4 regions of the Salinicola sp. CPA57 genome follow, and region 3 is predicted to be linked to each of the others. Evidence: predicted binding sites of a transcription regulator. Region 3 holds the regulator's gene; each other region holds the start of a gene.
The links. The regulator LexA, encoded in region 3, represses DNA repair genes until DNA is damaged. The targets are predictions, from matches to a motif close to TACTGTNTANNTANACAGTA.
Positions count from the first base shown of each region.

Region 1: umuD (translesion error-prone DNA polymerase V autoproteolytic subunit) is a predicted target of LexA. The motif match lies at 2,623-2,642, and genes of this name have one in related genera.
Region 2: imuA (translesion DNA synthesis-associated protein ImuA) is a predicted target of LexA. The motif match lies at 1,073-1,092, and genes of this name have one in related genera.
Region 4: DOM36_RS11455 (PA0069 family radical SAM protein) is a predicted target of LexA. The motif match lies at 1,355-1,374, and genes of this name have one in related genera.

Region 1 is NZ_PZJR01000005.1:161,642-166,270, reverse strand. It holds gene DOM36_RS07285 (SOS response-associated peptidase) at 1-487, shown strand, start outside; gene DOM36_RS20030 (hypothetical protein) at 507-812, opposite strand; gene DOM36_RS07280 (Y-family DNA polymerase) at 879-2,159, opposite strand; gene umuD (translesion error-prone DNA polymerase V autoproteolytic subunit) at 2,156-2,599, opposite strand; gene DOM36_RS20025 (hypothetical protein) at 2,764-3,243, shown strand; gene DOM36_RS07270 (GIY-YIG nuclease family protein) at 3,137-3,883, opposite strand; gene DOM36_RS07265 (very short patch repair endonuclease) at 3,972-4,421, shown strand; gene DOM36_RS07260 (DNA cytosine methyltransferase) at 4,405-4,629, shown strand, end outside.
Region 2 is NZ_PZJR01000004.1:29,114-33,742, forward strand. It holds gene hexR (transcriptional regulator HexR) at 110-967, shown strand; gene imuA (translesion DNA synthesis-associated protein ImuA) at 1,188-1,886, shown strand; gene DOM36_RS06150 (DNA polymerase Y family protein) at 1,840-3,405, shown strand; gene DOM36_RS06155 (error-prone DNA polymerase) at 3,402-4,629, shown strand, end outside.
Region 3 is NZ_PZJR01000003.1:643,996-648,624, forward strand. It holds gene DOM36_RS05195 (hypoxanthine-guanine phosphoribosyltransferase) at 1-288, opposite strand, end outside; gene nagZ (beta-N-acetylhexosaminidase) at 375-1,391, opposite strand; gene DOM36_RS05205 (TetR/AcrR family transcriptional regulator) at 1,478-2,146, opposite strand; gene lexA (transcriptional repressor LexA) at 2,436-3,083, shown strand; gene dinB (DNA polymerase IV) at 3,103-4,179, shown strand; gene purU (formyltetrahydrofolate deformylase) at 4,211-4,629, opposite strand, start outside.
Region 4 is NZ_PZJR01000009.1:340,388-345,016, reverse strand. It holds gene DOM36_RS11460 (GGDEF and EAL domain-containing protein) at 1-1,137, opposite strand, end outside; gene DOM36_RS11455 (PA0069 family radical SAM protein) at 1,403-2,479, shown strand; gene DOM36_RS11450 (glycosyltransferase family 2 protein) at 2,711-3,502, shown strand; gene DOM36_RS11445 (lipid-A-disaccharide synthase N-terminal domain-containing protein) at 3,499-3,810, shown strand; gene DOM36_RS11440 (glycosyltransferase family 39 protein) at 3,825-4,629, shown strand, end outside.

The DNA.
Region 1 (4,629 bases), on a different contig from region 3:
CTACAAGCCGAAGTGGGCGGGGGAGACAGCGCCGCAGCCGATCAACGCCCGCGTCGAGACGGTAGCCACCTCGAAGTTCTATCAGGCGGCGTTCCAGCGGTACCGGTGCCTGATCCCGGCGGACGGCTGGTTCGAGTGGCTACCCGGGCCAAGCCCCAAGCAGCCGCATTTTTTGTGCCGGGAGGATCGGGAGCCGTTCTTCTTCGCCGCTATCTGGACCGAGCGCGCCGATGGCAAGCCGGGCGTCGCGATTATCACCGAACCTGCCCGCGGCTCCGCGGCAGATGTTCATGACCGCATGCCGTTGATACTCACCGACGGGAGCCTCGAGCCCTGGCTCGATCCGGATCTCACCGACCGCGAGACCATCCGCCGGTTCGTGCGCCACGTGCCGGCCGAGGCGTTCACGCATTGGGCCGTCTCGACCCGCATGAACAAGCCGGGCGAGGGTGAACATTCACTGATTCATATCGCTGATGGCGTATAATAAATTTTTCACCGATTACTCATGCTAGGGCGTCCAGTTCTTTTATTTTCTGCTCTATATCATGCTCTTTACTGTCGAACCTGAAGTTATCATTTTGGTAGGTGGTGATATAGAGATGTCTTTTTGTAGGGGGCGCTAATCCTTCCATCGCACCTTTTTTGAAATGCCCCCACAAAGTCGTTGGGTTTTTTTCCACTTCGAAGTTAGATGCAATTCTTCCAATAAAAGTTTTCGCTTCGTCAGGGACTTCTTCAGAAATTCCGTAATTTTTTATATTTGACACTTTTATTCTTGTTTCGCCAATTTGGAAAAATTTTTCACTCATGACAGATATCTCAGTTTGGTTTGTATTGAGAGTTATCGGCCAGAGTGACGCATACCTTTAGACGTGTTATAGCTCCTTTAGCCTTGGTATCTCCTCCCACCTCGTCGTATACCTCGGGGACCGATTCGCACAACGCAGATGCCAGGCGGCGCCAGCGCTGGGTGTGCCGATCCTGACGGTGCCGCGCCCCATCTTCTGGTTCAGCTCGTCCATCACGCCCATCAGCTTTTCGCTGCGTTCCCGATCGAAATCGCTTTGTGGCGCGTTGAGCAGTGATAGCTGCTCCGTCGCGCGATCGCAGATTTCCATCAGCATCACGCCGCCTTTCATGTAGCGCTTGTTCGGCGCGTGCAGGCATTCGAGTACTTGAATGGCGGCGCCGACGATGGTGCGGCCATCGTCGGTGGGGTTATCCAGTTCGATGATCATGCTGGGGTTGTGCTGGGCGAGATCCTGCCGGTGGGGGTTGGTGCGCAGGAAAACGAGCACGGCGCGGCAGAGCGAGCCTTGTTTGCGCAGCTTTTCGGCGCTGCGCTGGGCGTGCTGCCGGATCGCCTCGCGTATCTCGCCCTTGTCGTTGGTGAGTCGGCCAAAGCTGCGGCTGGTCATGATCCGCTCGCGGGCGAAGTCCATCCCCATCATCTCGATGGCGTCGACTTCCTGCAGCTCGAGCACGGTGCGTTCGAGGGTGACGGAGAAACGCCGACGGATATCTTTGGCGTTCTGGTTGCGCAGATCCCAGGCGGTGATGATGCCCAGGTTGCCGAGCTTTTCGGCGAGACGGCGGCCGACGCCCCAGATGTCGCCCAGTTCGCAGCGCTGCAGCAGGCCTTGGGTCTGGGGGCTATCGGGGTAGAGCACGCAGACACCGCCGAAGCCTGCGATCTTCTTCGAGGCGCGGTTGGCGACTTTCGCCAGCGTGCGGGTGGGGGCGACGCCGATCGACACGGGAATGCCGGTGTATTGCTTCACCTGGCGCCGGAGTTCGCGGGCGTGGTCTTCGAGCTGGCCGGGGGCGAAGCCTGAGAAGTCGACCCAGCACTCGTCGATCGAATACGGGTCGATGCCGGCGCTGAATTCCTCGAGCACCGCTTGTACGCGGCTACTAATATCGCCGTAGAGCTCGTAGTTGCTCGAGAACAGGGTGATCTCACCGCGGGCGACCTGTTCCTTCAGGTAGTGGGCCGGTGTGCCCATCTTGACGCCGAGCGCCTTCAGCTCGTTGCTGAGCGCGATAACACAGCCGTCGTTGTTGCTCATGACGCCGACGGGCTTGCCGTTCAGGTGGGGCTGGAACAGCCGTTCACAGCTGACGTAGAACGAGTTGCAGTCGACGATGGCGATCATACCGGGAACTCGATGTGGTTGGAGCGCACGACGCCCCAGATCTGCGACTCGACGCCGTTCAGGGGGATTGGCGGGTAGCGGTTGCCGCCGGAGCAGAGCAGTTGCCATTGGCCTCGCTCGATCCATTTTTTGACCATGAATTCGCCTTCCACCAACGCCAGCACGATGTGACCGGCGCGGGCGGTCACCGAGCGATCGACGATCAGGTAGTCGCCTTCCTGGATGCGGTATTCCTCCATTGAGTCGCCCACGGCCTGGAACAGGAACGTCGCGGCCTTGTGCTTGATGTAGCGCTCATTGAGATCGAACGACCGGCCGGCGTAGTCCTCCGCCGGGCTGGCGAACCCGGCGATGCCGCAGCGGGCGAGCACGTCGGGGCAGGGAATCTCAAGGCGGGGTGAATCCGGCCGCAGGGTGCCGAGCAGTTTGACGTTGGACATAGCGCATTCGCCTTCCTTTGAAATGCTGTATGGGTATACAGTATTTATTGAAAAGCGAGCGCCGGGCAAATGATTCTTTGGTAGCCCGGTGGACGAAAACGGAACGAGGCCGGCCACGGCGCGGCTCGGGCCGATAATGAAAATTTTGCATACGTGGGGACGTCATGCAGGTGCAATATCTGGGACCGCTGATGATGGGGCTGGGGCATCCGGCGTTGATGGGCTATGACCTGGGGAGCTTCCCGCCGAGCTGTTTCGCGGTTGAGCTGAAAGCGGGCGCCGGCTTCGACGGCCCGCTGATCGAGGGTGATGTGCTGATCGCGGACGAGGACCGGATGATCGGCAACGAGGATCTGACGATCGCGAGAGTGGAGGGGGAGCATCTGCTGGCGCGAGCCTGGCGCATCGGCGGCCGCGTGCGGCTGATACCGCTACACGGCCGTGAGTCGTTATTCGTGCGAGAGGAGATGCTGCTGGGCGTGGTGGTCGGTCAGGCGCGAAGGTATGTGGCTAAGACCAGCAACCAGCTTCAGAAAATTAAATTGGAATGCCATGGGGGTAGTTTTTATTGTTTTTATAAACTATCACATGCCCTGGGAAAGTTGTTATTTGCCATGTTGTGCTTAACGATTGTTTTAGAATAATTAGGCAGTCTTTGATGCTGTAGATGCTAGCGTTCAACTTTGTTTTTGCTTGCTTTAAATCCGGGTGAGGAGTTTTTTTGCCTTTTTCTTTTTCGTATCTAATTAGATACGAGGTGTTGCTGGCCAAGTGCTTTAGAAGATCTTCGGCGCTTGTGATTTTTACGCCGGAGAAGTCTATCCGCTTATTCAGGTCGATGGGGAATTGCATGTCAAAATGGTCATCCTTCAACGCTGTTGTATCCCGCTCTTTGCCGGGATCATTGGACCCAAATCCCTTATTTTGCCATGTCGTTTCACTAGGCTTTTTATAATGGGATATAAGCAGTCTCTCCAAATCTACGGCAGTAAAAACATAAACTCGAATAGCTTTGAATTGAACATCCTTAATGGCTAGATTTTCTCGATCCGTAATTTTTTTAGCATGCCTTTGCAAACGTGACTTTAACCCTTTGCTCGAAGAGGTTTTACCAATGTATACCAGATTGCCTTTGTGAAAAATCTGATAGACGCCCTGCGCTTCTTGGGCCGTGGAGGCATTTTTTAGAGTCAGGGGGCCACTCGGCATTTCGTCGAAGTTAGTGACTAGTTCTTCAAGGAGGTGTTTTGGCAAATCAAACTCTAGCTCTCTTACGCAGTCCATCTCAATGCTCCACAACCGTGAATTGGGCTAGTGTGACATAGCGTGATGCTAATCGAAGCGCGGAGATGGCGGTGGGACGCATGGCTATATGGAGGATCGTTTGGCGGATACATTGACTCGTAGCCAACGGAGCGAGCGCATGTCCCGTGTGCGGGGCAAGGACACCAAGCCGGAGATGCAGCTACGGCGAATGGTGCACGCCATGGGGTTTCGGTATCGGTTGCATGCCAAGCACTTGCCCGGCAAGCCGGATTTGGTCTTCCCCTCGCGACGGGCCGTGGTGTTCATGCATGGTTGTTTCTGGCATCGTCACGAGGGCTGCAAGCTGGCCCGACTACCCAAGAGCCGGGTATCCTTCTGGAGCGAGAAATTAGAGGCGAACCGGCAGCGCGATCGGCGCAACCAGCTTCGCCTCCAGGAGATGGGTTGGCGAGTGTTGATCGTTTGGGAATGCCAGCTATCCACCCCGGAAGACACGGCGCGGCGCGTGCGTGATTTCCTCAACGAAGCGGAAGTAGATCATGATGAAATCGGTTGAGCTCTTCGCGGGCGCCGGAGGCCTGGCAATGGGGGTATCCCTGGCGGGCTTCGAGTCCTTGGCCGTGGTCGAGTGGGACCGTTGGGCTTGCGATACCATTCGCGAGAACAGTAACAATGGCTTTCCCCTCGTCCAGGGTTGGCCTCTTTGGTCGGGCGACGTGCGGGAGTTCGATTGGTCGGGAGTGCCGGAGGATATCGACCTTCTT
Region 2 (4,629 bases), on a different contig from region 3:
CGAGAAGACAGTGCCGAAAAGACGGAGACGTCGAAAACACTAGCCGTCGATCTCCCTATGGAAACCTGAAGAGACGAGACCGCCTGATGCCGTCACCCGAGGGCCAGTCATGAGCCGTTCACTGTTCGATGAATTGCGTGTGCACATGGATCGTCTGCGCCGCTCCGAGCAGAAGGTGGCGCGCTTCGTGCTGCGCAACCCGGAAGAAGTGATCCTGATGCGGATCACCGATCTGGCCAGCGAGGCACAGGTCAGCGAGCCGACGGTGGTGCGCTTCTGCCGCGCCATGGGCATGGCCGGTTTCCAGGAGTTCAAGCTCAAGCTGGCGCAGATGATGGCCAAGGGCAGCCAGTACGCCCAGTTCACCATGAACGATGGCGACAGCGTGGCCGAGTTCTCCCACGGCATCTTCGACGGCACCATCGAAACCCTCGAGCGAGTCCGCGATTGCCTCGACAACGAGGCGCTGGGCAAGGCGATCGCCGCACTGGCGGTGGCCAACCGGGTAGAGTTCTACGGATACGGAGCCTCGGGAATCGTGGCCGCCGACGCCCAGCACAAGTTCTTCCGTCTCCAGATCCACACTTCGGCCTATTCCGATCCGCACCTGCAGGCGATGTCCGCCGCGACGTTGAAAGCGGGTGACGTGGTGGTGGCGATCTCCCAGACCGGCCGTACCCGGGCGCTGATCGCCAGCGCCAAGACCGCGGTCAAGGCCGGCGCTACCGTGATCGGCCTGTGCCCCAGCGATTCGCCGCTGGCCCGCGAGGTGACTCTGCCATTGCCGGTCGACGTACAGGAGGACACCGAGGTCTACATTCCGATGACCTCGCGTATCGCTCATCTGTTGACCATCGACGTGCTGGCCGTCGGCGTGGCCAAGAATCGCGGCCCGCAGATCACCGATCAGCTCAAGGCGATCAAGCGCAGTCTGGGGTCGCTGAGAGTGTCCAACAACGTTTCCTGATTTTTCTGCTCCACCATCATTTTTCTGTCCCCACCGGCCATGCGAGCCAAGCCTCGACTTTGCTCGCATGGCCCGCTGTCGGGCGAGGATTTTGGCGCTTCCTGACACTGTATATATAGACAGTAAATGGTTTTCTAGGCGACACTGAGTCTTCCGATTCGTCACGTCTGGTCGTCACCATGTCGCTTCGTCACGATTATCATCATCACGGATTGCCGGTTTGGCGCCCCTGCACGTTGTCTTCCCGTACTTTGCCTGCCCGTACTTTGCCTTCCGGTACGTTGCCTTCCTGCACCAGGAAGCCGCGATGAACGGCTTGAAGGCTCTGCTCGACAGCCGCCAGGTCTGGCGCGCTCAGGCTGGCGTCGATAGCGATCGTGGCGAAGCGGTTGCCAGCGGACATGCCCAGCTCGATGCGATCCTGCCGGGCGGCGGCTGGCCGCCGGCCGCGATCAGTGAGCTGCTGTCGACGGGCGCCGGTAACGGGGAACTGGCCTTGCTGTGGCCGGTACTCTCGCGGATGACCCGCGAAGGCCGTCCGATAGTACTGGTGTCGCCACCGGGCGTGCCGTATCCGGCGGCGTGGCGGCAGGCGGGGGTAGCGCTCGAACAGTGCCATTGGCTGGACGTGCAGGGTCGCGAAGCGCTGTGGGCGACGGAGCAGTGCCTGCGCGCCGGCTGCTGTGCCGTCGTCGTTGCCTGGCTGCCGCAGGCCGATAGCCGTCTCATGCGCCGGCTGCAGGTGGCGGCGGCGAGCGGCGATACGCTGGCGTTCGTCCATCGGCCGCTGGCGAAAGTGCCCGAAGCCTCGCCGGCGCCGCTGCGAATACGACTGCACCGGCATGCCGAGCTGGAGATCCTCAAGTGTCGCGGTGGCTTTGCCCCTGCGCGGCGAATCGCCTTCGGCGCCGGAGCGTGACCCCATGCGCTGGGTCTGCCTGCTGTTTCCGCGCCTGGCCCTGGAGGGCGCGCTGCGCCGCCGGGCCAATCCCGAGGCACCCTTTGCGCTGATCGACGGGCCGGCACCGCGTCAATGCATTCGCGCTGCCAATCGTGCCGCCCGCGATCAGGGGGTCAAACCCGGCCAGGCGCGCGGTTTCGCCGAGGCGCTGTTTAACGCGCCGCTTTTTAAGGCGCCCGACGCCGCGCCGCTTTCCAAGGCGCCCAACGCCGCGCCAGATAGGGGGTCTCGATCCGGTTCGAGTCAGCGGCTCGAGACGGCGCCCTTCGACGCCGAGTCGGTGGAGCGCTGGCGGCGGCGTCTGGCGACCTGGGCCTACGGTTTCAGCGCTCAGGTCAGTCTTCACTATCCCCACGCGCTGGTGTTCGAGATCGCCAGCAGTCTCGACCTGCTGGGGCCGTGGCCGCGTCTGGAAGCGCGACTGCGGGCGGAACTCGCCGAGCTCGGTTTTTCCCACCGCCTGGTGATCGCGCCCAATCCGGCGGCGGCACGCGTGCTGGTCAATGCCCACGACGGCCTGGCGGTGGACGAGGGCGGGCTGGAGTCGGCGTTGGCGACGCTACGCCTCGAGCGTGCCGGGTTGGGGAGCATCGATGCCGATCGAGACATTGTGCAGACCCTGAAACGCAGCGGATTCCAGCGTCTGGGCGAGCTTTTCGCCCTGCCCCGCAGTGCGCTGGCCCGACGTTTCGGGGCCGGCCTGATGCGCCATCTGGGCGAACTGCGCGGGGAGTGGCCGCTGGCGCTCGACTACCACCGCCCGACGCCGCGGTTTTCGCGCACTTTCGAATTCGATCGACCGGTATATGCCATCACGGGCCTCACCTTTCCGCTCAAGCGCTTGTTGCAGGAGCTGAGCGTGTTTCTGATGGGCCAGGATGCGGGCGTCGAGCGGTTCCGGCTGATGTTCGAGCTGGAAGATGGCCCGGCCCAGCCCGTCGAGATCGGCCTGGTGTCGGCGCAGCGAGATCCCGACACCCTGCTCGAGCTGACCCGTTCGCAGCTGGAGCGCGTGCGTCTCGCCGGCCCGGTCATGCGCCTGACGCTTTTCGCGCCTCGATTGTCGGCCTATGCGCCGATCCGGCGGGAACTGCTGGAGGGGCCGGCACGTCAGGCCCAGGCCTGGGCAACGCTGCATCAGCGGCTGGTGGCGCGATTGGGCGAGCCGGTGCTCAAGCCGCTGGTGGAGTATCGCGAACACCGCCCGGAAATGGCGGTGCTCCATGGCGCTGGCCCGCGGGCGCGAGACGCCCGCGCCGGCGCGCCGCGCCCGGGCTGGCTGGCCAGCGTGCCCCAGCGCTGCGATGACGACGTGGTGCAGCTGCTGGCGGGCCCGGAGCGGATCGAAAGCGGCTGGTGGGACGGCGGCGACATCCGGCGCGACTACTATCTGGCCCAGTGGGCCGACGGTCGTCATGCCTGGGTCTGGTGCGAACCAGGGCGGCAGGGATGGTATCTGCACGGGTGGTTCGGATGAACGATGGATTTTTACAGCGGCCCGACGCTGCCGCCTCATCGCGGCCCGACGCTGCCGCCTCATCGCGGCCCGACGCTGTCGCCTCATCGCGGCCCGACGCTGCCGCTTCGGGCGCCCGTGAGTCGACAGGCGCGGGTTCGGGCGCCTTTAGAGAGCCCTACGCCGAGCTGCACTGTCTCTCCGCCTTCAGCTTCCAGCGCGGGGCTTCCACCGCGGAGGAGCTGTTCGAGCGCGCCGCCCGGCTCGGCTATCGGGCGCTGGCGATCACCGACGAGGCCACGCTGGCGGGGATCGTGCGTGGCTGGCAGGCTGCGCGGACGCATGGCATCGACCTGATCGTCGGCGCCGAGTTTCGCACCGAATGCGGCATCAAGCTGGTGCTGCTGGTGGAGAACCAGCGTGGCTACGAAGCGCTCTGCGGCTTGATCACCCGCGTACGCGGTCGCGCGCCCAAGGGCGAGTATCGGCTGCTCGAAGCCGACCTCGACGAGCTCGACGGCGGCGAGGGCCTGTTCGCGCTGTGGATCCCCGGCGCCGTGGCGGATTGCGAGATGGGTGATCATGAGGTGGGCGAGCGGCTGGCACGCGCCTTTCCCGATCGGCTGTGGTTGGCGGTGGAGCTCCACTACGGCTTCGAGAATGGCTGCGACAACGCCGCGCGCCTGGCCCAGCTGCAGGCTCTGGCCGACGCGCTGGGCATACCGGCGCTGGCGACGGGGGACGTTCACATGCACGCCCGCGGCCGGCGGGCGCTGCAGGATTGCCTCGCCGCGATTCGCCATCATCGAAGCGTGTTCGAGGCGGGTGACACCCTGTTCGCCAACGGCGAGCGCCATCTGCGCAGCCGCGACGCGCTGTCCGCGATCTATCCCGCCGAACTGATGGCCGCGAGCGCGGCGCTGGCGGCGCGCTGCGATTTCGATCTCGGCGCGCTCCGCTACACCTATCCCCACGAGGTGGTGCCGGCCGGCAAGACGCCGGCCGAGTGGCTGCGCGAGTTGACGCTCGAGGGCTGCGTTCGTCGCTGGCCGGCGGGTGTACCGGAGAAGGCTTCCCGGCAGATCGACTACGAACTCGCGCTGGTCGAGGAACTTGGCTACGAGCACTACTTTCTGACCGTTCACGATATCGTGGCGTTCGCGCGCCGCCGGCAGATCCTGTGCCAGGGGCGCGGTTCGGCGGCCAACTCGGCGGTCTGCTTCGCGCTGGGCATCACTTCCATCG
Region 3 (4,629 bases):
CACGCGCCAGAACAGCTCGCCACCGCGAATGCCGCCGCGATAGCGAGTGGCGTGAAGATAATCGACCTCCAGCGGAAATCCGAGCCGCGTCAGCAGATGGCCCGTAGTAATCAGACCGCCATTCATGACGCAGTAGAAGACCGGCAGTTTGTCATCCAAGTCGCGCGTGATATCGGCAGCCATGCGATCCAGGGCTTGCTCGACCTGGGTCTGATCGATCAGGCAATCGGCGTTGTCCATGACATCCTGCATCGAGCTCAGCGCATCGATCGGTGAGACTTGAGTCATCGTTTACGATTCACCATGAAAAGAGCGGCGGCAGATTCATCGATCTGCCGCCACCGGAATAGACAGGAAACGGCGCCCGGTATCCATCACTCGGATTGGCTGAGCGCCTCGAGACGAACGTGGGTGCGTCGCCACCGGGCGATGGCGCCCAACGATTCCAGACTGGGACGCGCCCGCGCGTAACGCAACTTGGCGATCCGCGGCGCCTGACGGCCTTCAGAGGCCGCGACGACCTCTCGGGCAGCCTCGGGGGCATTGCAGATCACGGCCATGTCACATCCCGCATTCCAGGCGGCCTCGGCCCGCTCGCTGGGCGACCCGGCAGCATGTGCCGCGGCCATGGTCAGGTCATCCGAAAAGATTGCGCCCTTGAATCCCAGCTCTTCGCGCAACATGCCGAGCCAACTGGGCGAGAAGCCGGCCGGGCGGTCGTCGAAGGCGGAATAGATGACATGCGCCGGCATGATGCCATCCAGCTTGCCGGCCAACCTGGCGAAAGGAACCAGATCGTGCTCGCGCAGCTCCGCCAGCGAGCGGGGGTCTTCCGCCACCTTGAAGTGGGAGTCCTGGCGAGCCCCGCCGTGCCCGGGGAAATGCTTGCCGATCGCGACCATACCCGCTTCGTGAAGCCCTTCGATGAACGCACCAGCCAATGCCGTGACCACCTCCGGATCCGGAGAAAAACTCCGCGAACCGATGGCCGGAGAGCGGTCATCGTCGAGATCCAGAACCGGCGCAAAGGTCACATCGAAGCCACAGGCCGCCATCTCCATGCCCAGGAGCCAGCCCGTGTCCTGGGTCAGCGTCAATGCCGCTTCGGGAGACTCGGCGAATTGCCGACCCAGCGTTGCCATGGAGGGAATCTGCGTCACCCCCTCCTTCAAACGCTGTACCCGGCCACCTTCCTGGTCGATCGCCACCAGAATGTCGGGGCGGCATTCACGAATCTGCCCGATCAGCGTCCGGGTGGTGGCAACGTCCGGCGTATTTCTGGCAAACAGCAGCACGCCGCCGACCTCCGCGCGAGCAATCAACTGCCGCTCCTCATCACGCAGATGAGTCCCTTCCACATCCAGCATGACCGGACCGAGAGGTTGAGTCATAGCAAACACCTGAGACCATTGAGCGCCCGATTCTAGACGACACCGCTGCTGCATGACAGAGCCAGCCGGCCGCCAGAGGGACCGACTCACTCCACGGCCGCGTCGATCCCCTCCAGCGATGCCGGCAGCGGCGCCTGCATGCCGGCTACCACGACGGGCCGCAGATGCCGGATCAGCTCCCGAACCGACATGTGCTCCTGGTACTCGCTATCGGCGATATCTCGCAACGCGTCCAGGCCCGAAAGCGTGAAGACCACCGTGCCCAGCATGAAATGCAGACGCCAGAAACGCTCGGCATCCGGAAGATCCGGCGTTGCCAGGCGCAGCCACGCCACGAACCGGCGAAACGTTTCGCCGTAGTGCTCCTGGATATAGCGCCGGAGATGACCCTGCGCCTGGGCATATGCCAGGCCCAGCAATTTCATGAAAACCTTGAGGCTGTTGCGTTCGCCCGGCACCTCCAGAACGCTGACGGCCAGCTGCTCCAGCAGCACCTCGAGAGGCACCTGTTTGCCCTGGTAGCGCGACTCCAGCCCATCGAGTGCCGCGTTCAAGCGCTGCGAGAACGGATCGAGATAGCGGGCGAACACCGCCTGGATCAGCGATTTCTTGGAACCGAAATGATAATTCACGGCAGCCAGATTGACCTTGGCTCGCGTCGTGATGTTGCGCAGCGAGGTTTCAGCGAAACCCTTTTCGGCAAAAAGGACCTCCGCCGTATCGAGAATACGAGTAACGGTGTCGGAATGGGCCATGTCTTACCTCGCGCCAGAGAACAACAACTTAGAACGATTATGATTCTAATCATTCCGTGACGAGAGGCACAATCCGCCAATTCGTCGGGTCGGGGTCACCACCCCGCCAACTCGAGCCGAAAGGCACTTCCCTCGCCGACAATGACTGGATACAATTCCAGCCTGTATGCATGAACACGCCTGACCATTTGCCGGGCCCGCATGAACCTGGCAGACGGTCAGAAAGCGCCTGGCGATTCAAGCAGGCTCGCACCAATCAGATCGATGACACAGGCCCGGGAGAGACCCAATGGCGAGACCGCTCACCGCACGGCAGCAGACTGTCTATGACTTCATCGTCAAGACGATGGCCGAGTTCGGCTACCCGCCAACGCGAGCCGAGATCGCCCGAGCGCTGGGCTTTCGCTCCCCCAACGCTGCCGAGGAACACCTGCGAGCGCTGGACCGGAAAGGCGTCATCCGCATGATCCCCGGAACGTCTCGCGGGATTCGCCTGCCGGCCAGTGGCAACGAATCCGAGCCCGCCGAGCCTCAGTCGTCCGGTTTGCCGATCATCGGTAGCGTCGCTGCCGGCAGCCCGATTCTCGCGACCGAACATATCGACCGCTACTGCCCGCTGCCGGCCGACTACTTCTCCCCCAGCGCCGATTATCTCCTGCGCGTACGCGGGCTCTCGATGAAGGATGCCGGCATCTTCGATGGCGACCTGCTCGCCGTGCATCGGACCCAGCAAATACGCAATGGGCAGATCGTCGTGGCACGACTGGATGACGATGTCACCGTCAAGCGTTTTCAGCGCGAGGGCAGCCGCGTCACGTTGATCGCCGAAAACGCCGATTTCGAGCCGATCGTGGTCGATCTCGAACTTCAGCATCTGGAAATCGAAGGATTGGGAGTCGGCGTCATTCGCGGTGGCAATGGCTCGGGCCTCCACTGAGTCGTCAGTGTCCGACCCCGTGCGCAAGATCCTGCACGCCGACTGCGACTGCTTCTACGCGGCCGTGGAGATGCGCGACGACCCTTCTCTGCAGGGTGTGCCGCTGGCGATCGGGGGAAGCGCCGATCGCCGCGGTGTGATCGCCACCTGCAACTACCCGGCCCGCAAGTTCGGCGTACACTCGGCGATGCCCACGGCGCGCGCCTTGCGCTTGTGTCCCCAGCTGAAGGTGATTTCACCCGACTTCGACAAGTATCGAGAGGTCTCGCGACAGATCCAGACCATCTTCCACGAGCTGACGCCACTGGTCGAACCGCTGTCTCTCGACGAAGCCTATCTCGACGTCACGCAAGTGTCTCGGTTCCAGGGCAGCGCCACCTGGATGGCCCGATGGCTCAAGGAGGAAGCGCTCGCGAGAACGGGAATCGTCATTTCCGTAGGTGCCGCGCCCAACAAGTTTCTCGCCAAGATCGCCAGTGACTGGGACAAGCCTGACGGTCTGTTCGTGATTCCGCCGGAACGGACGGAGTCATTCATCACCGATCTGCCGGTGAAAAAGCTTCACGGTGTCGGCCCCGCAACGGCGGCCAAACTCGACGCCCTGGGGATCGCCAGTTGCCGCGACCTGCGCATTCAGCCACTGGACCGGCTGCTGGATCAGTTCGGCAAGTTCGGCCGAAGACTTCACGAACTCGCCCACGGCATCGATGATCGGCCGGTCAACGTCTCCCGCGAGCGAAAATCGGTCAGTGTCGAAACCACCTACGACCATGACCTCCCCCACCTTGCCGGCTGCCATCAGGCGTTGGCGCCGTTGATCGAGAAACTCCACGATCGCCTGGCGCGGCACGGAGATCCAGCCATCGCCAAACAGTTCGTCAAAGTCCGGTTCAACGACTTCGCCAGCACTACCCAGGAGACGGGAGCCACCGGCATCATTCACGCGCGCTTTCACGAACTGCTGGAGAGCGCCTGGCATCGGGGAGAACGTCCCGTCAGATTGCTCGGCGTGGGTGTTCGCCTGATGCCGGAACCGGATCATCACCAGTTGGGGTTGTTCGACGACCTCGATGCGCCCGGCACGCGCCTACCCTGAGCTCCGGTCGGCGCTGGTCAAGCAAACACGCTCACGAGAACACCACCGTCTTGTTGCCGTGAATGAGCACGCGGTCCTGCAGATGCCAGCGCAGGCCCCGTGACAGCACCGCCTTTTCCACGTCACGCCCCAGCCGCACCAGATCCTGTGGCGTATGGCAGTGCGACACGCGCTGGATGTCCTGTTCGATGATCGGCCCGGCATCGAGCTCTTCGGTAACGTAGTGGCAGGTCGCGCCGATCAGTTTGACGCCACGCTCGAAGGCCTGATGATAGGGTTTGGCGCCGGCGAACGACGGCAAAAAGCTGTGGTGGATATTGATCACCCGCCCAGCATAACGCTGGCAGATATCCGGTGGCAGGATCTGCATGTATCGCGCCAGCACCACGCAGTCGGCTTCGGCCGCTTCGATCAGACGCTCGGTCCGGGCGAAAGCGGAAGCCTTGTCTT
Region 4 (4,629 bases), on a different contig from region 3:
CGCTTCCGCGCCCACACAGCGGCCGGTGGCCAAGGACACTCGCGGTTGATAGACAAGCTGTAGCTGTCCGACGTCCTCGAGGGCATGACGAAAACCGTTGATCAGCTCAAAACGCCGAAAATGCTGCTCGTCTAAAGACGAAGAGAAGAGGCTGACCCCGATTTCGCTGTCACGGGCCGCCTGGCAAGCACTGTGCGAGGTTCGAAGGATATCGGCAGGCACGTTTTCGCCCAAGCGGAAAGGCGCTACCCCCACCATCGGACACAGTACGAAAAGCACGGCATCCCCAAGCGGCATGCTCGACAACACTTGCCTGAGGCGTAGGGCCATAGCCAGCGCTTCACTCTCCTCCAGACAGCGCTCGGCGCTTTCCAGAATGTAGGCATACTGGCAGGGCCCTACCTGATAGAGAACGTTGCCGACACCCAGTTCCAGCTGGAGGCGCATCGCCGCCTCGCGCGCCACATCGTCGAGACAAGCCGGCCCCAGGACACGCTGCAACGAGTGCATTTCGGCGATGTCGATCAGCTCGATATAGAGCGCAAAACAGCTTACGCCGGCCCTATCTCGGGCCCGGTCTTCCAGATCCTCGATGAACTTGCTGCTGTTGGATAGCCCGGTGAGCGGGTCGAGCCTGCCAAAGGCATGCTGCAGTTCGATTTGGGCCATGACCATCGCCGCCAAATCCTTCAGCATGCTTATCTCATGTTCTGTAACGCTCCGCGGCTCGTTGCCCAGAACGCACATCGCCCCCAGGAGATAGCCGTCGTATGTTTGCAACGGCGCCCCGGCATAAAAGCGGATGCCCGATTGCGCCAGAGGACTATCGCGGTAGTGCGGCGATTCGAGCAGATCGGGGATCACCACCACCCGAGACAAATCGGCAACTTCCCCGCAGCACGCCTTGGAACGCGGTATCTCCCAATGATCGATCCCCACTCGCGACTTGAACCATTGACGATTCTCGTCAGTGAGCGAAACGGCGGCGATAGGCAGGTTGAAAAGCTCACTGGCGATACGCGTGATGCGATCGAAACTCTCGCTGGGAGGCGTATCGAGCAGATTGAGCTGTCGCAGCTTCGATAATCGCTTGCGCTCGTGCTCTTCGACAGACGAGATATGGGAACCATTGATCATCCTGCAGCTTCCTCTGTGTCTCCCGCACGCTTTCGGCGCCTAGCCAGAAAGCTCTGAACGGCTATCGGCAATCTGGCCCCTGATCTTCAGCGATCCTCATCACGAGATTCGACAATATTTTCGAAGGTCCGATGAACGTCGTTGCCGGTCGTGGTCTTGACCCGGATAGGGTGTGACCCGATTCGCGACTTGTCGAACTGGCAAGGCTGGCCCAAGATACTGTATATATAGCCAGTCATCATGCCCAACCACAGGAGTCGCTGGAATGACGTCTCCCTATCGATTTACCGGCCCGCTGAAAGGCCGCGGCGCGACCTACAATCCCGACAACCGTTTCCAGCCGACGCATGGCACCGTGGAAGACGACGGCTGGTGGCAGCAAGAACTGCCGGCGCGTATCGCCACCCAGGTCCAGCTCGAAGCACCCCGCTCCGCGCTTTCCTGGAATCAATCGCCGGATCTGGGCTTCGATCGTTCGCTCAACCCCTATCGCGGCTGCGAGCACGGCTGTATCTACTGCTATGCCCGCCCCAGCCACGCCTACTGGGATCTCTCTCCCGGGATCGATTTCGAGACGCGCCTGATCGCCAAGACCGGCATGGCGGATCGATTGCGCGAGGAGCTGTGCAAACCCGGCTACGTCTGCCGGCCGATCAACCTCTCCGGCAATACCGACTGCTACCAGCCGATCGAGGCGCAGCACGGTACGACGCGCTCGCTGCTGGAACTGCTGCTGGAGTGCCGCCACCCGGTCACGCTGGTGACCAAGAGCGCGTTGATCCTGCGCGACCGGGAACTGCTCGCCGAAATGGCCCGCGAGCGGCTGGTCCGTGTCTTCGTCAGCCTGACCTCCCTCGACAACGAACTGAAGCGCACCCTGGAACCGCGTACCGCTTCGCCGGCGGCGCGCCTCAAGGTCATCCGGGATCTGCATGAAGCCGGGGTCCCGGTGGGCGTGCTGGTGGCGCCGGTGATCCCCGCCATCAACGACAGCGAGATCGAGACGCTGCTGGCGCGGGCGGCTGAGGCCGGGGCCCGAACCGCCAGCTGGACGCTGTTGCGACTGCCACGCGAGGTGTCGCCGCTGTTCGAAGCCTGGCTCGAGGAGCACTATCCGGAGCGCGCGGGCAAGGTCATGAGCCTGCTCCGCCAGTCCCGCGGCGGGCAGAACAACGACAGCCGTTTCGGCCACCGGATGCGTGGCGAGGGGCTGTTCGTGGACATGATTGACCAGCGTTTTCGCCGTGCCGCCGCTCGTCTGCAGATGGGCCAACGGGCGGAGATGGGTCTCGATACCACGCGCTTTCGCGCGCCTCACGCGCAGCAGGATCTGTTTGGCTGATTTTCGACAATCGGCAGGCACCCTTTGACCCTGCCCTGAGCAGGAACGTCGTTTTCCTGCTTGTCGCTTAAGATTTCTTTAAGCCTGGAACACGACCATGAACGGATCGCCCTCGCGCTTATCGTCCACGATTGCCCTGGCCTGACCGACGCGGTTGGGCCCGCGGCCCTTCGTCAAACCGATCCGTGATCTCTCAGGTTGCCCGTTCACATGGCCAGGATATCGTCACCAATGCGTTCAAGCCTCCATTCTCCCTTGATTTCGATTCTGATACCGGCCAAGGATGAAGTCGGCAATCTCCCCTGCCTGCTCGATGAAATCAGCCTGGCGCTTGCCGATGTCGAGCATGAAGTCATCGTCGTCGACGATGCCTCGACGGATGGCAGCTGGGAGCTGTTGACCCGGCGCGCGGCGCAGGATTCTCGCCTGCGCCCGATGCGTCACGCTTGCAGTGCCGGACAAAGCACCTCTGTCTGGCAGGCCGCGTGGGCGGCCCGCGGAACCTGGCTCGGCACGCTGGATGGCGACGGCCAGAACGATCCGGCGGACCTGCCGGCGCTACTCGCGCGCGCGCGACAGGGAGATGTCACGCTGGTGGCGGGTCATCGGGTTCAGCGCAACGACGATTGGCTAAAACGGGTGTCGTCGAAGATCGCCAATCGCGTCCGCGCGGCGTTGCTCAACGACGCCACGCCGGACACCGGATGCGGTCTCAAGCTGATCCGCCGCGACGCCTTTGTCTCGCTGCCCTACTTCGATCATATGCACCGGTTTCTCCCCGCCCTGGTTCGCGCTCAGGGGGGCGAGTGCGTTTCCGTTCCAGTCAATCACCGCCCGCGCGGCAGCGGTCGGTCGCATTACGGTCTCAACAATCGGCTGTGGGCAGGGATCGTGGATATGGTCGGGGTGATGTGGCTGCGACGCCGTAGCCGACTGCCTGCGGCCATCGTCGACACGATGACGCCGGCCGGCAGCCCCGCTGAGAATCCGAAAATTTCGACGCACGCGGAGCCGATGCCATGAATCAGGAATGGCTGTGGGTGACCATCGGCTTCATCGGCCAGGCGCTGTTCTCGGCACGCTTCATCATCCAGTGGCTCGCCAGCGAGCGCGCCAGGCGTAGCATCATTCCGGTCGCCTTCTGGTTTTTCAGCCTCGGCGGCGGCGCCACGCTGCTCGCCTACGCCATCTATCGCCGCGACCCGGTGTTCATCGCCGGCCAGGGCACAGGCCTGATCATCTACGTTCGCAACCTGATGCTGATCCGCCGGGAGACGCGTCAGACGGATTCCACCAGAACCGCACTTTCCGACGACGTCTCGAACTCCTGAACGGAACCCTTGCCATGCGACGCTTCTGGACCGACCCATCACAGGCGCAATATCGTCGTACCTGGTTGCTGTTGCTGCTGTTCACCATCGTGCTATTGGGAATCGGCATCGGCCTACGTGATCCGTGGCCCGCCGATGAACCACGTTTCGCGCTGAATGCCCTGGAGATGCTGCGTACCGGCCAGTTCTGGTTCCCGCACCGGGGCGGCGAGCTCTATCCCGACAAACCGCCCCTGTTCATGTGGGCATCGGCCCTGAGCATCTGGCTCACCGGCTCCGTGCGCTGGGGGTTTCTGATACCCACCACGCTGGCCGGTGTCGGTACCCTGTTGCTGACGGTAGATCTTTGCCGTCGCCTGTACGGACGGCGCATCGCGCTGATGTCGGGGGTGGCGCTACTGACCGCATTCCAGTTCGTGCTGCAGGCCAAGACGGCCCAGCTCGACATGATGCTGACGTTCTTTACCACCCTTGCCAGCTATGGTTTTCTGCGTCACGCACTGCTCGGCCCTGCCAAGAAGTGGTGGCTGGCAGGCTGGGCCGCAATGGGCCTCGGCATCATCACCAAGGGTGTCGGCATCCTGCCTCTGACACTGCTGCCGGCCTGGTGGTGGATGGCCTACCGCGGACAGGCCACACGCTTTCGTCTGAAGGATTTGGCGCAGGGGATCGGCGTCATGCTGCTGTGTGTGGCCACCTGGGCGGTGCCGATGATTGTCATGGCGACATGGGGAGATGACCCGTCATTGGCCGCCTATCGGGACAATATCCTGTTCAAGCAGACCGGCCAGCGCTACGCCGATTCCTGGGCGCACCTCG